DNA from 3 places in the Rhodoferax sp. RT5P35 genome. Region 3 is predicted to be linked to each of the others. Evidence: predicted binding sites of a transcription regulator. Region 3 holds the regulator's gene; each other region holds the start of a gene.

Region 1 (4,628 bases), on a different contig from region 3:
AAAACACCTGGGTGGTGGCCAGGCGTTCTTGGAGGGCCGTGTCGCTGAGCGCGGCCAGTTCCAGCCCGCTTAGGGGCGGCTCATCGGTGGCCAGACCGGCCTGGCGGGCGATGGCCAGGGCGGTGGCGGGGTGGTCGCCGGTCATCATCACCACGCGGATGCCTGCGGCCTGGCAGGCGGCGATGGCCTCGGGCACGTCGGAGCGCACCGGGTCTTCCAGACCCACTAAGCCGAGAAAAACGAAGTCGAAATCGTGCTGGTTGCCCGGCAGCGGCGGGGCGGCAAACTGGGCGCTGGCCACGCCCAGCACGCGCAGACCGTCGGCGGCCATGGCGGTGACCTGATGGGCGATGTGGGTGCGCTGGGCTACGGGCAGGTGGCACAGATCGACGATGGCTTCGGGCGCGCCCTTGGCGGCAATCAGGTAGGCCTGCTGGTCGGGCGAATGCCAGACGCGCGACATGGCCAGCATGGCGGGCGACAGGGGGTAGTCTTCCACCAGGGTCCAGTCAGCGTGCAAGTGCTCGGTGCGGGCTAGCAGCTGTGCGCCCGCGCCGACGATGGCGGCCTCCATCGGGTCGTAGGCACGGCGGTGGCTGGCCAGCACGGTGTATTCGAGTACGCCGTGCAGCGACTCGGCGAGCGGGGCGGCAGCATCTTGCAGACTGTCGTACAGCGCGTTCCCCGACCACAGCCGCCGCACCGCCATGCGGTTGGCTGTCAATGTGCCGGTTTTGTCGACGCACAACACGGTGGTGGCACCCAGCAACTCCACGGCGGGGATGCTGCGGGCCAGCACCTTTTGGCGCGACAAGCGCCAGGCCCCCAGGCCCAGAAACAGGGTCAGGATGACAGGCAACTCTTCGGGCAGGATGGCCATGGCCAGCGTCAGCCCGGCCAGCAGCCCGCCCAGCCAGTCGCCGCGCAGCAGCCCGTAGGCCAGGGCCAGCGCAGTGGCCAGCGCCAACCCCACCAGGGCCACGGTCTTGACGACGGCCTTGGTTTCGCGCTGGATAGGGGTGGTCTCGTCGGCAATGCCTTGTAGCGACTGGCCAATGCGGCCCAGCGCGCTGCGCTCGCCCGTCGCCACCACGCGGCCCTGCCCGCTACCCTGGGTGACCAGGGTGCCAGAGAGGGCCTGCGCGGGCTGTGCGCCACCAGCTTGTTTTTGTACTGGAACGGATTCGCCGGTGAGCAGGGATTCGTCCAGCGCCAGGTTGGCGGTGTGGGTGAGTTCCAGGTCGGCGGGCACGCGGTCCCCCTCGGCCAGCAGCACGGTGTCGCCACACACCAGTTCGCGGGCGGCAATTTTGAGGGTCTGGCCGCCGCGCAGCACCATGGCCAGCGGGCTGGACAGGTCGCGCAGGGCCTCCAGCGAGCGCTCGGTCCGGCGCTGCTGCACAAAGGTGATGCCCATGACCACCAACACAAAGCCCAGCAGCATCAGCGCCTCTTGCCGGTTGCCCAGCACCAGGTAGAGCGCACCGCAGGCCACCAGCAGCAAAAACATGGGCTCGGCCACCACATCGCCTGCCAGCCGCAGCACGCTGCGCGGCCGGGACACAGGGAGGACGTTGGGGCCGTCTTGCACCAGGCGATGCTGCGCCTGGGCAGGGCTCAGGCCACTGGCGGCATCCATGCGGGGGATGGCTTACTTCACCAGCAAGACGGGCTGTTCGGCGGCGGCCAGCACGCGCTGTGCGACCGAGCCGATCAGCAGGTCGGCGATGGCCCCGCGGCCTTTGGAGCCCAGCACGATCAGGTCGAACTTGCCCTTGTGGGCGCAGTCCAGAATTTCCTTGGCCACGTGGCCGGTGCGCTCCACCATGTCGTGCGGGATGCTTGCTGCGTCGAGCAGCTTGCGGGCCGGTTTGAGCTCTTTTTCACTGATTTCGCGCAGGTAGTCGGCTACCGTTTCACTGCCCACAAAGGCCTTGGCGTGGCCCAGGCCGGTGTCGTCGTGCACGCTGAGCAGGGTGATGCTGTGCTTGCCCGGCTGCAACTGCGCCACCAGCTTGGCCGCGTACTTGACGGCATGCAGGGCAAACTTTGAGCCGTCTACGGCAACAAGGATTTTCATGGGGGGCTCCGGTGAGGAAATTTGTGAACCGTCTCAGCTTGAGGTATCTGCGGCGGGCGGCATTGACGCAGGTCAAGCGTGGGGGCTGTGCGGATTTCCACTTTACGAAATGCCGGGCTCGGGGTCTGTGCGCTGGCGCACACCGCCTGCTGCGGCACGGGGTTCACAGCCAAACCCGCAGCGCCCACCCCGCCAGCGCGCACAGCACAATCACCTTGATCACGCCCACCTTGAAGCGCATCAAGGCCACGCCTGCGGCCAGCGCCAGCAGCAGGGCCGCCCAGTCGGTATTTGCAAGAAAAGAGCCGCTAGCGCCCGGCTTAACTGCGATGTGCGCTATAAAAAACAAAGCAAGGCTGGCAATCACGCCCACCACGGCGGCGGTGATGGCGGTGAGCGGGGCGGTGAACTGCAGCTTGCCGTGGGTGCTCTCCACCAGCGGGCCACCGGCCAGGATGAAGATGAACGATGGCAAAAAGGTGAACCAGGTGACCACCGTGGCGGCCAGCGCTGCGCCCAGAAACAGCGCGTCCGGCCCCAGCACCGCCTTGCTCCAGCCGCCCACAAAGCCCACAAACGCCACCACCATGATCAGCGGGCCGGGCGTGGTTTCGCCCAGGGCCAGGCCGTCGATCATTTGCGTTCCTGTCAGCCAGCCAAACTGCTCCACCGCGCCCTGGTACACATAAGGCAGCACGGCGTAGGCACCGCCAAAGGTCAGCATGGCGGCCTTGGTGAAAAACCAGCCCATCTGCGCCAGGGCGGAGTGCCAGCCGCTCCACACCACCAAGGCGGCCATGGGCAGCAGCCACAGCGCCGCGCCCACGGCCAGTACTGTGAACAGGCGGCTAGCTTTGTAGCGCGCGTGGGCTGGGGTGGGCGTGTCGTCGTCGATCAGCGCAGGACCATGACCCAATTGGCCTGCCTTGGCCGCGCCATGCCCGCCGCCGCTGAACTGGCCGGGTGCGAACTTGGACCCCCACCATCCGATCAACGCTGCACCCAGCACGATGGCCGGAAAGGGCACGGCAAAGATATATAACGCTACAAAACTGGTAGCTGCTACCGACCACAGGACAGGCGCAGTGCTCGGTTTCTTCAATGTCTTGCTGCCGATGCGGTGCACCGCCTGCACCACCAGCGCCGCCACCGCAGGCTTGATACCGTACAGCAGCCCGGCCACCCAGGGCACGGCCCCAAAGGCTACGTACACCCAGCTCAGGCCAATCAGGATGAACAGCGACGGCAGCACAAACAGCGCGCCTGCCGCCACCCCGCCCCAGGTGCGGTGCAGCAGCCAGCCGATGTAGGTGGCCAGCTGCTGCGCCTCGGGGCCGGGCAGCAGCATGCAGTAGTTCAGGGCGTGCAGAAAGCGCTTTTCGCTGATCCAGCGTTTTTGCTCCACCAGTTCGCGGTGCATGATGGCAATCTGCCCGGCCGGGCCGCCAAAGCTAATGCAGCCCAGCTTGAACCAGAACTTCAGGGCTTCGGTGAAAGATACGGGCGGCACGGGCGGCATGTGAGGGGCTCTCAAAGTGGCACTGCCCGCAGTGTGCCAGCCCCGCCGTGTTTCACCCCAACGGCATGCCCTTTAACGCAAACGCCAGCACCAGCACGCTGGCTGCCGCCATCCACGATCCGGCAATCCGCAGGGCGATTTGCACCCATTGGCGCTGCGGGCACAGTGCGGTGTAGTAGGCCACGTTGGCCACCAGCACGGTGGTGCTGATCCAGGTGCCGAGCAAGGTCAGGACGGTAGCCTGTATGGTGGGGGCACCGTCCACGCCCGAATCCAGCGCTACGGCGATGGCCGCCACCGCCGCCACGCCCGCGCGCAGGCCCACCGGCAGCCGGGCCGATGCGGCCACCAGAATGCCGCAGCCCAGTGCCACAGCCATCACCACGCTTTGGCTGGACGGTGGAATGGCGATGCGGGTGGTCAGCAGCAGCGCGGCAGCGCAGCCGGTGGCAAACGCCAGCATGGGGGTTTTCAGCCGCAAAGGCGGGTGCTGGCCTAGCCAGATGCCCAGACCTACCAGCACCAGCATGTGGGGCAGGGTCAGCAGCGGATGTAACAGCCCGCCGTAAAAACTGTTCATGCCCGCCACCGAGCTGTGCGCGTGCGACAACCCGGGCAGGCAAAGCAAGACCGTCAAGACCAGGCCTGGCATCTGGCGGCGGCGTGGGTTCACAAAAAGCCGAACAAGAAGGCGAAGCCGGTGGCTGCAATTACCCCGCCGGTGGCCCGCACTACCACACGGCCCCATTGCCAGCGGATCAGCAAGCCCACGGCAATACCCGCCAGGTGCAACAACCCGGTGGCCAGCACGAAGCCCACCGCGTAGGTGATGGCGTTGGCCGCGTGCGGCAGCTCAGCGCCGTGGGCGTAGCCGTGGAAGATCGCAAAAATCGCCACCAGCACGCTGGCCACCCACAGCGGCGGCCGGGCCGCCGTGAGCACCATGCCGCCCAGCACGATGCCCGACAGGGCGATGCCTTCTTCCACCCCGGGCATGGGCACACCCAGCACGCCCAGTACTCCGCCCAT
Region 2 (4,628 bases), on a different contig from region 3:
GCAGGACTTCATCGAACTCTGCCCCGCCGTGCCCTACCGCGAGGCCCTGAGTGAGATGTTGTCCGTGGATGCCTTGCTGGTCATGCAGGCCAGCAACTGCAACGCCCAGATTCCCGCCAAGATTTACGAATACCTGCGTGCCGGCCGCCCCATTCTCGGCTTGACCGACCCGGTGGGCGACACCGCCGGGGTGCTGCGCGGTGCCGGGCTGGAGGCTATGGCCCGGCTTGATTCGGCGGACGAGATCGCCGCCCTCCTACCGCAGTTTGTGGCGGCGGTACGGGCCCAGACGGTGCGTTTACCCAACCCCGCAGCCGTTAAAAACGCTTCGCGCCAGGGCCGCTCGCAGGCGTTTGCGGAGCTGCTGGCGGGTTTGTAAAAACCAGCGCCACCCGCAGCCCACCCAGCGTGGGCGATGCGTCCAGCCGTAATTTAGCCCCGTGCACTTGCGCAATCGCCTGGGCAATGGCCAGGCCCAACCCGCTGCCACCCGCCGTGGCATCGGCGCTGCGGTAGAAACGGTCAAACACTTTTTCCAGATCGGCGGGCGCAATGCCGGGGCCGGAGTCTTCCACGGTCAGCACCGTAATGCCGTTGTCCGAAGTAATGGCAACGTCCACCCGGCCCTGCTCGGGGGTGTATTTCAGCGCGTTGTCCAGCAGGTTGCGCAGCAGGATGCGCAGCGCGTCGGCATGGCCTGGCACTACCACCGGGCCGCTGGGTGCGACACCCAGGTCGATGTGGCGCTCCTGGGCCTGTGGCAGCGCTTCTTCCACGGCCAGGCGCACCAGGTCATGCAGCGCGATGCGTTCAGCGGGCGTGTCGGTGGCGGATTCCTGGCGGGCCAGCACCAACAGCTGGTTCATCAGGCGCACCGCGCGGTCTATGCCCTGGTGCAGGCGGGCAATGGCGATGCTGCGGGTGGGCGCGTCAGGCGCACGGTCCAGCGCCTGGGCTTGCAGCTTCAGGGCGGTCAGCGGCGAACGCAGCTCGTGCGCGGCATTCGCCACAAAGGATTTTTGGGCATGGAAGGCGGCGTGCACCCGGCTAAACAGCAGGTTCAGCTCGCGCACCAGGGGCAAAACCTCATCGGGTAGGTCGGCTTCAGGCAGCGGCGACAGGTCATCCACCGCGCGGGCTGCTATCTGCTGGCGGGTGCGTTCCAGCGGTTTCAAGGCATGGCGTATGGCCCACCACAGCGCGATCATCAGCAGCGGGGCCATGGTGGCCATGGGCAGCATGGCGCGCGCGGCCAGGGCGCGGGCGCGGGCCTGGCGGGCGCTCAGGTCCTGGGCGATCTGGATGGTTTGCGCCGGGGTCTGGATGGAATAGACACGGTAGCGCGTGCCGTTTTGCTCCACGTCCGAAAAGCCCAGCACGGCCTGCGGAGGCAGGCGGTTGCGGTGCGACTGGAACAGTTGCACGCCGTTGGCGCTCCATATCTGCACTTCGTAGTCGGCATCAAAGGGGTCTTCCGGCGCGGTTTGGCTGGGTGCGCCGTTGCGCAGCGCGAAGGCCATTTGCTGCAGGTGGTAGTCGAACATTTCATCGGCCTGCTGCAGCGCGCCGCGGTAGGCCGATGCGGCCTGGAACAGCGCGGCCACCACGATGGCGGTCATCACCGAACCCAATAGCCGCCGACGGATCGAGTTCATGGCTTGGGCATGACGTAGCCCAGGCCGCGCACGTTCTGGATGAGTTCCGCCCCCAGCTTTTTGCGCAGGCCATGGATGTAGACCTCGACGGCGTTGCTGCTGACATCGTCTTTCCAGCTGTAGAGCTTTTCTTCCAGTTGCGCCCGCGAGAACACCACGCCGGGGCGGGCCATTAGCGCCTCCAGTACAGCCCATTCGCGTTTTGAGAGGGTGACGGGCTGGCCGTCGCGGGTGGCCTCAAAGGTGGCGGGGTTCAGGCGCAGGCCGTGCACCTCCAGTACCGGGTCGGCGCGGCCCGCGCTGCGCCGGGTCAGGGCGCGGATGCGGGCCAGCAGCTCGTCGATGTCATAGGGCTTGAGCACGTAGTCGTCGGCCCCGGCATCCAGCCCGGCAATGCGGTCGGTCACCGCGTCACGGGCGGTGACCACCAGTACCGGGGTGGTGTCTTTGCGCTGGCGCAGGGCTTTGAGCACGTCCAGTCCGTCGCGCTGGGGCAGGCCCAGATCAAGCAGCACCAAGTCGTAGGGCGCGCTGCGCAGGGCGGTGTCAGCCATCACGCCGTCTTTCACCCAGTCCACAGCGAAGTGCTCGGCGCGCAGTACGTCGAGCACGGTTTCACCGATCATGGGGTCGTCCTCTACCAAGAGTAAGCGCATAGGGGGGGCAGTATGCGCAGGCGGGCTTAGGCCGGGCTTAAAGCCTTCAGCGGGCGACCAGCACCGGCAGCGTGGATTCGGCCAAGACCTTGGTGGCGATGCTGCCCAGCACCAGGCGGACAATGCCGGTGCGGCCATGGGAGCCGACGACGATCATGTCGGCCTTTTCGGCCAGGCTGTATTCCACGATGCCGATGGCCACATCGCGTTCTTCCACCACCACGGGGTGAAAATCTACCGGGGTGCCTTGCTGGCACAGCGCGGCCACCTTGGCGTGGGCCGACGCGGCCTCTTCCTGCGCAGCCTGCTTGTAGTAGTTGAGCCCCTGGGAGTTGACTTCGCCCAGATACGGATACGGGTCCACCGCGTACAGCGCCGTCAATTTGGCTTCGAATTTACGCGCCAGATCCACCGCCATGGTGACCGCATGGTCCGAAGCGGCCGAGCCGTCGGTGGCTAACAAGATGTGTTTCAGCATGGGAAGCCTTTGCGCAAAGTGGTTGAAGAAACCCCATTGTGCGGCCTATACCGAGGCACAGCCCTTGATGTGCCGCAAGGGCGTGTACAGGCCAGGATATTTGGATAAAAAAGGCCGCTAGCGCAATATCTATCTACGCAAGCAGCTATTTATTCAATAGCAATAGGCGGATCAAGCTTTTCAGCCTAACCGCGTCCGGTGGCGGGCGATCTGCGCCCGCACCTGTGCCCAGGCGGTGCCGCCCAGGATGTTGCGGGCGTTCAGCGAGCCGCGCAGGCTCAAGCATTCGTACACGTCGGGTTCGATCTTGGCGTTAAAGCCCTGCAGCACGTCCAGCGGCAGCTCGGACAGGTCCACGCCCTTGACAATGGCCGCCTTCACCGCGTGGGCCACCACCTCGTGCGCGTCGCGGAAGGGCAGGCCTTTTTTGACCATGTAGTCGGCCAGGTCGGTGGCGGTGGCGTAGCCGCGCAGGGCGGCGCGTTCCATGGCTTCGGGCTTGACGGTGATGCCGCCGACCATTTCGGCAAAGATGCGCAGCGTGTCCTTGAGCGTGTCCACGGTGTCGAACAGCGGCTCCTTGTCTTCCTGGTTGTCCTTGTTGTAGGCCAGGGGCTGGCCCTTCATCAGGGTGATCAGGCCCATCAGGTGGCCAACCACGCGGCCGGTTTTGCCGCGCGCCAGCTCGGGCACGTCGGGGTTTTTCTTCTGCGGCATGATGCTGGAGCCGGTGCAAAAGCGGTCGGCAATGTCGATAAAGCCAAAGCTCTGGCTCATCCACAGCACCAGCTCCTCGCTCAGGCGGCTGATGTGCACCATGGCGATGCTGGCGGCGGCGGTGAATTCGATGGCGAAGTCGCGGTCGCTCACGGCGTCCAGGCTGTTTTGGCAAACGCCTTCCATGCCTAAAGTGGCAGCCACGCGCTCACGGTCCAGCGGGTAGCTGGTACCGGCCAGGGCGGCGCTGCCCAGCGGCAGGCGGTTGACGCGTTTGCGCACATCCAGCATGCGCTCGGCATCTCGGGCAAACATTTCCACGTAGGCCAGCATGTGGTGGCCAAAGCTTACCGGCTGGGCCACCTGCAGGTGGGTGAAGCCGGGCATCACCACTTCCACGTTTTTGTCGGCAATGGCTACCAAGGCCAGTTGCAGGTCGGTCAACAGGCCCTGGATCAGATCCATTTCGCCCCGCAGCCAGAGGCGCACGTCGGTGGCGACCTGGTCATTGCGGCTGCGGCCGGTGTGCAGGCGCTTGCCCGCATCGCCCACCAACTGGGTCAGGCGGGCTTCGATGTTCAGGTGCACGTCTTCCAGGTCCAGCTTCCATTCGAAGTTGCCGGATTCGATGTCGCCGCTGATCTGCGCCAGACCGCGCTGGATGGCAGCAAAGTCCTGCGCGGCGATGATGCCCTGCGCGGCCAGCATCTCGGCGTGGGCCAGGCTGCCCGCAATGTCGGCCTGCCACAGGCGCTTGTCAAAAAACACGCTGGAGGTGTAGCGCTTGACCAGATCGCTCATAGGCTCGGAGAACAGCGCCGACCAGGCTTCGGATTTTTTGTCGAGTTGGTTGTGGGAAGACATGGGATACCAAGTGGAAAGTGATTGGCATACCAGCGAGGACGAACATCCCCAATAATCGGGCCGATATGCAAGAACCGCAAATTTTATCGGGCTTCCAGCCTTTGGCCGATACGCCGCTGCCCCTGTCCCGCACGGCGCTGGTGTTCGATGCCTGCCAGGCCGGGGTGATCTTGCGCGCGGTGCTGTTTGTGGAAGTGGCCGTGGCCGTGGCGGCCTTGTTTGGTGCGCAGAACGCCTGGGACTGGTTGACGCGCCTGG
Region 3 (4,628 bases):
TGAGGTATGGATGGTCATGCCTACATATTATCCTATCCCCCTGGATAGGATATTTTTGTAGGGTAAATACACATGAGGCATCTGGTGGAATGCGTCGTATTGATTCCCACACTGTGCGACGGGCATCGCCCCCATAGCCGATGAAGACACAGAGCGGACCCAGGTGACGCGGGATTTTTGGCTCGACCGGGAGCGGATGCTGCGGTTTTCTCTACAACCTTGATTTACAGAAGACTTTGGCAGAACGCCAAAACCCGCGGGTCCATGTCGTGCAGCAAGGCCCATACGGCCACGCCCGCCAGTGACGCACCCGCCACCCGCATGCCCCATTCCTTACGCTGGGGGCTGCGCCAAACCTGCAGGCGCACCCACAGCCAGGGTCCGACCACCAGGGTGATGCTGCTGCCCAGAGCAAACAAAGCCATGCACAGCGCGCCCTCCAGCGGGCCGCCGCTGAGGGATGCGACCAACAGGGCCGAGTACAGCAGGCCGCAGGGCATGAGCGCCCAGGCGGCCCCGGCCACGAACACCCAGGCCCGGCCTGCCAACCGGGGCCGCAACCGCGACCATAAGTTGCGTCCCAGGCCATCGACCCACACCGGTTGCCGCGCCAGCACCAGCAGCATGCCGCCCCAGACCAGCACCGCCACGTGGAACAGCGTCCACACCGGGCGCAGCGCGGCGGCAGGTGCCGTCAGCCAGGCGAGCGTGTTGACGGTAGCGGCGGCCAGCGCACCCGCCAGCGTGTAGCCCAGCAAGCGCCCGGCCTGCAGTTGCAGCATGCCCTGGCGGGCCCCGGCGACCCGCACCACGCCCGCGCAGGCCGCACCGCACATGCCCGCGCAATGCGGGCCACCGGCCAGGCCCATGAGAAGGGCGGTCCAGGCCAGGGAGTTCTGCATCGTCATTACTTACCCTCTCGCATGGAGCCAGAACGCACGCCCACCAGAAACACCGCAGAACTGGCTTTGCCAGGCTGCTGGTGTTGCCCCCTGCAAGGGGGTTGGAGAAAGATGCGAAGCACTGCAGCCTGGGGGTGTGCTAAATGATCCGTGAGAAACGGGCGCGGTTCTGGTCGGCTTGCAGGTAGCGGTCGAACACCATGGCCACGGCGCGCACAAAGAACCAGCCGGTGGCGGTGACCTGGATGCTGGTGGCATCCACCGTGGCCATGCCGGCCTGCACCAGGGGCTGCAGGGCCTGCAGCTCGGCGGCAAACGTGGCTTTGAAGTCCACCAGGTAGGCCAGTTCAATGGATTCAAACTGCACCATGCCCTGGCACATAATGGCCATGATGATGGCGCGGCGCACCACGTCGTCGCGGTTCAGGGCCAGGCCGCGCACCACCGGCAGCTGGCCCTGGTCGATCATGTCGCAGTAGGCCTCCAGGGTCTTGGCATTCTGGCTGTAGGTGGGGCCGATGCGGCCAATGGCCGACACGCCCAGGCCGACCAGGTCGCAGTCGGGCTGGGTGCTGTAGCCCTGGAAGTTGCGGTGCAGCCGCCCCTGGCGCTTGGCCACGGCCAGCGCGTCGTTGGGCAGGGCGAAATGGTCCATGCCCACGTAAACGTAGCCCGCGCCGATGAGCGCGTCCAGCGCCTGCGACAGCATGGCCAGCTTGGCCGCGCCGCTGGGCAGCTCGGCGTTGAGGATGCGGCGCTGCGGCTTGAAGCGCTCGGGCAGGTGGGCGTAGGCGTACAGGGCGATACGGTCGGGGCGCAGCGCCACGATCTGCTCCAGCGTGTGGGCAAACGAGGTGGGTGTTTGGCGCGGCAGGCCGTAGATCAGGTCGGTGTTGATGGATTCGAAGCCTAAGCGGCGGGCTTCGGCCACCAGCCCAAACACCTGCTCGGCGGGCTGCACGCGGTGCACGGCCTTTTGTACGTCGGCATCGAAATCCTGCACGCCAAAGCTCAGGCGGTTGAAGCCCAGCGCCGCCAGGGCCGCCAGCCGTGTGGCATCCACGGTGCGCGGATCGACCTCGATGGCGTATTCGCCGCCCGGGGCCAGGCTGAAGTGGCGGCGCAGCAGGGCCATCAGCTGGGCCAGTTCGTCATCGCTCAAAAACGTGGGGCTGCCGCCGCCCAGGTGCAACTGGCTGACCACCCGGCCCGTGCCGAGCTGGGCGGTGTGCAGGGCCATTTCGCGCTCCAGGTACTGCAGGTAGGCCGCGCCGCGTTCGTGGCGCTTGGTGATGATCTTGTTGCAGGCGCAGTAGTAGCACAGCGATTCGCAAAACGGGATGTGCACGTAGAGCGACAGCGGCAGAGCGGTGGCGGTGTCCCGGCGCAGGCGCAGGGCGCGGGCGTAGTCCTCGCCGCGGAAGGCTTCCACGAAGCGGTCGGCGGTGGGGTAGGAGGTGTAGCGCGGCCCCGGCACGTCAAAGCGCTTTAAAAGTTCAGTCGAAACACAGGTCATAAAAAGCGCTTTGGTTGCATCTATGCACTGTGCCGCGAAGGACGCACGCCTTACTTGACCTAGATCAAGCCGCCTGCAGATGCTTGTGGCGAGAATGGTTGTTTACAAAAGCCCCTACTGCGCGCATGACCCCTATCGCCATCAAAGTTGCCTGCTCGAACTGCAATCTGCGTGAGCTGTGCATGCCACTGGGCCTGAACCAAGACGAGTTAAACCGTATAGACGATCTGGTGGCCGTGCGCCGCAAGGTCAAACGCGGGGCCACGCTGTTCCGCAATGGCGAGGCGTTTACCGCGCTGTACGCTATCCGCACCGGGTTTTTCAAAACCTCCATCACCACCGAGGACGGGCGCGACCAGGTCACGGGTTTTCAGATGGCGGGTGAGATCATCGGGCTGGACGGCATCGTCAACGACCAGCACACCTGCGACGCGGTGGCGCTGGAGGATGCCGAGGTCTGCGAGATGCCGTTTGACCGCATCGAAGAACTGTCGCGCGAGGTCAACGCCCTGCAGCGCCATGTGCACAAGATCATGAGCCGCGAAATCGTGCGCGAGCACGGCGTGATGCTGCTGCTGGGCAGCATGCGGGCAGAGGAGCGGCTGGCGGCTTTTTTGCTGAACCTGGTGCAGCGCCTGCATGCGCGCGGCTTCTCACCGCTGGAGTTGGTGCTGCGCATGACGCGCGAAGAGATCGGCAGCTACCTGGGCCTGAAGCTGGAAACGGTGAGCCGCACCTTCTCCAAGTTTGCCGAGGACGGGATGGTGGAGGTCAAACAGCGCCACATCCGCATCCTCGATGCCGAGGCCTTGAAGCGCATCGTTAATCTTCAGCCCTGTTTATAGTTGCAGCGCCTACCGGCTAGCCTACCAGCAGGGTCAGGCTGCTGATCATTGCCGCCACGGCCCAGAAGGCAAAGAAAGACAGGCTGTACACGCCCTGGCGTGACAGGTCCAGCGGCTGGCCCAGCCAGTGCAAGCTGCTAGGGTCCACCACCGCAAACACCAGACCCTCCAGCAAACAAGCGCCCAAAAATCCCGACCACAGCACACTGGTGATGCGTTGTACTGCCATGCTGCCCGCCTACTTCTGCCGCACCGCGCCGGGGGGCGTGGCGGCGTGGTTGCGCGCTTGCTCGGCTGGGGCCAGGGTGCCCTGCAGGGCCAGCGTCTTGTTGATCTCCAGGCCCTGGCGGTAATAGTCCTGCGCCAGCACCGGATCTTGCCGGGTGAAGGCCAGCCAGGCCGTAACAAGAGCGGCTACCACCACGATCAGCGGGCCGGAGATGACCAGCCACACGTGGCCGTATTTCCACCAGGGTTGCGAAGTTTTTTCAGACATGGACTTTCTCCTTAATGTGAACAAGGCATCTAGCTATTCCCCACCCAGCATGCGGGCAGAACGCACACTTTCCAGAAACACCGCAGAACTGGCAATGCCCGGCTGCTGGTGTTGCCCCCTGCGTGTCGAATCGGTTTTGGTAAACCGGTTCGAGGGGGGTTGGCGAAAGATGCGAAGCACTGCAGCCTGGGGGTGAGTAATTAGCGGGGCACGATAAACGTGGATTTCTCGGATACGCGGTCTTTGCCGTCGGCACTGGCGATGTCAAACACCACCGGGTGCGAACCCGGCGTGGCCGAGCCATAGGGGATGTGCAGGCGCACCGCCACCCAGCGCGACTGCACGGCACCCACCTCCACCTCGGTTTCCGATGCAACTTCCAATCCGGCCAGCCCGTCCAGCCCGTGGGCCGATAGCGTGTAGCGCTGGGGCGATTCGGTGGCGTTCATCACCTGCAGGCGGTAAACGTTCTCTAGCTGGCCCCCGGCCACAATGCGCGACAGGGCGGCGCGGTCGCGCACCACGTCCACCTTCAGCGGGGTGCGCAGTGCCAGGCTGATGCCCAGGCACAGCATCAGGGTCCATAGCAGCGCGGTGTAAACCAGCACCCGGGGCCGCAGCACCCTGCGCAGGATCTGGCGGGCCGTCCAGCCCCCGGCCATGCCGTTCTCGGTGGCAAAGCGGATCAGGCCGCGGGCATAGCCCATTTTGTCCATCACCCCATCGCACACGTCCACACAGGCCGCGCAGTTGATGCACTCGTACTGCAGGCCCTGGCGGATGTCGATGCCGGTGGGGCAGACCTGCACGCACAGGGTGCAGTCCACGCACGACCCCAGGCCCAGCGCCGCAGGGTCGGCTTTGCGGGA

What was found. The regulator FNR, encoded in region 3, switches genes on or off when oxygen is low (the NO sensors DNR and NnrR bind a similar motif). The targets are predictions, from matches to a motif close to TTGATNNNNATCAA.
Region 1: the regulator FNR is predicted to act here: its motif matches at 2,143-2,156, upstream of AC097L_RS08735 (universal stress protein).
Region 2: the regulator FNR is predicted to act here: its motif matches at 2,854-2,867, upstream of AC097L_RS20030 (universal stress protein).

The regions. Positions count from the first base shown of each region.
Region 1 covers NZ_JBWMAX010000005.1:35,261-39,888, forward strand. Annotated here, with positions in the region: gene AC097L_RS08730 (cation-translocating P-type ATPase) at 1-1,639, opposite strand, end outside; gene AC097L_RS08735 (universal stress protein) at 1,652-2,080, opposite strand; gene chrA (chromate efflux transporter) at 2,244-3,599, opposite strand; gene AC097L_RS08745 (HupE/UreJ family protein) at 3,652-4,272, opposite strand; gene AC097L_RS08750 (HupE/UreJ family protein) at 4,269-4,628, opposite strand, start outside.
Region 2 covers NZ_JBWMAX010000015.1:31,202-35,829, reverse strand. Annotated here, with positions in the region: gene AC097L_RS20045 (glycosyltransferase) at 1-379, shown strand, start outside; gene AC097L_RS20040 (ATP-binding protein) at 318-1,655, opposite strand; gene AC097L_RS20035 (response regulator) at 1,652-2,311, opposite strand; gene AC097L_RS20030 (universal stress protein) at 2,358-2,789, opposite strand; gene argH (argininosuccinate lyase) at 2,970-4,370, opposite strand; gene AC097L_RS20020 (histidine kinase) at 4,436-4,628, shown strand, end outside.
Region 3 covers NZ_JBWMAX010000004.1:115,923-120,550, forward strand. Annotated here, with positions in the region: gene AC097L_RS07180 (metal-sensing transcriptional repressor) at 1-18, opposite strand, end outside; gene AC097L_RS07185 (sulfite exporter TauE/SafE family protein) at 225-908, opposite strand; gene hemN (oxygen-independent coproporphyrinogen III oxidase) at 1,042-2,418, opposite strand; gene fnr (fumarate/nitrate reduction transcriptional regulator Fnr) at 2,544-3,263, shown strand; gene AC097L_RS07200 (hypothetical protein) at 3,280-3,492, opposite strand; gene AC097L_RS07205 (FixH family protein) at 3,502-3,759, opposite strand; gene ccoG (cytochrome c oxidase accessory protein CcoG) at 3,960-4,628, opposite strand, start outside.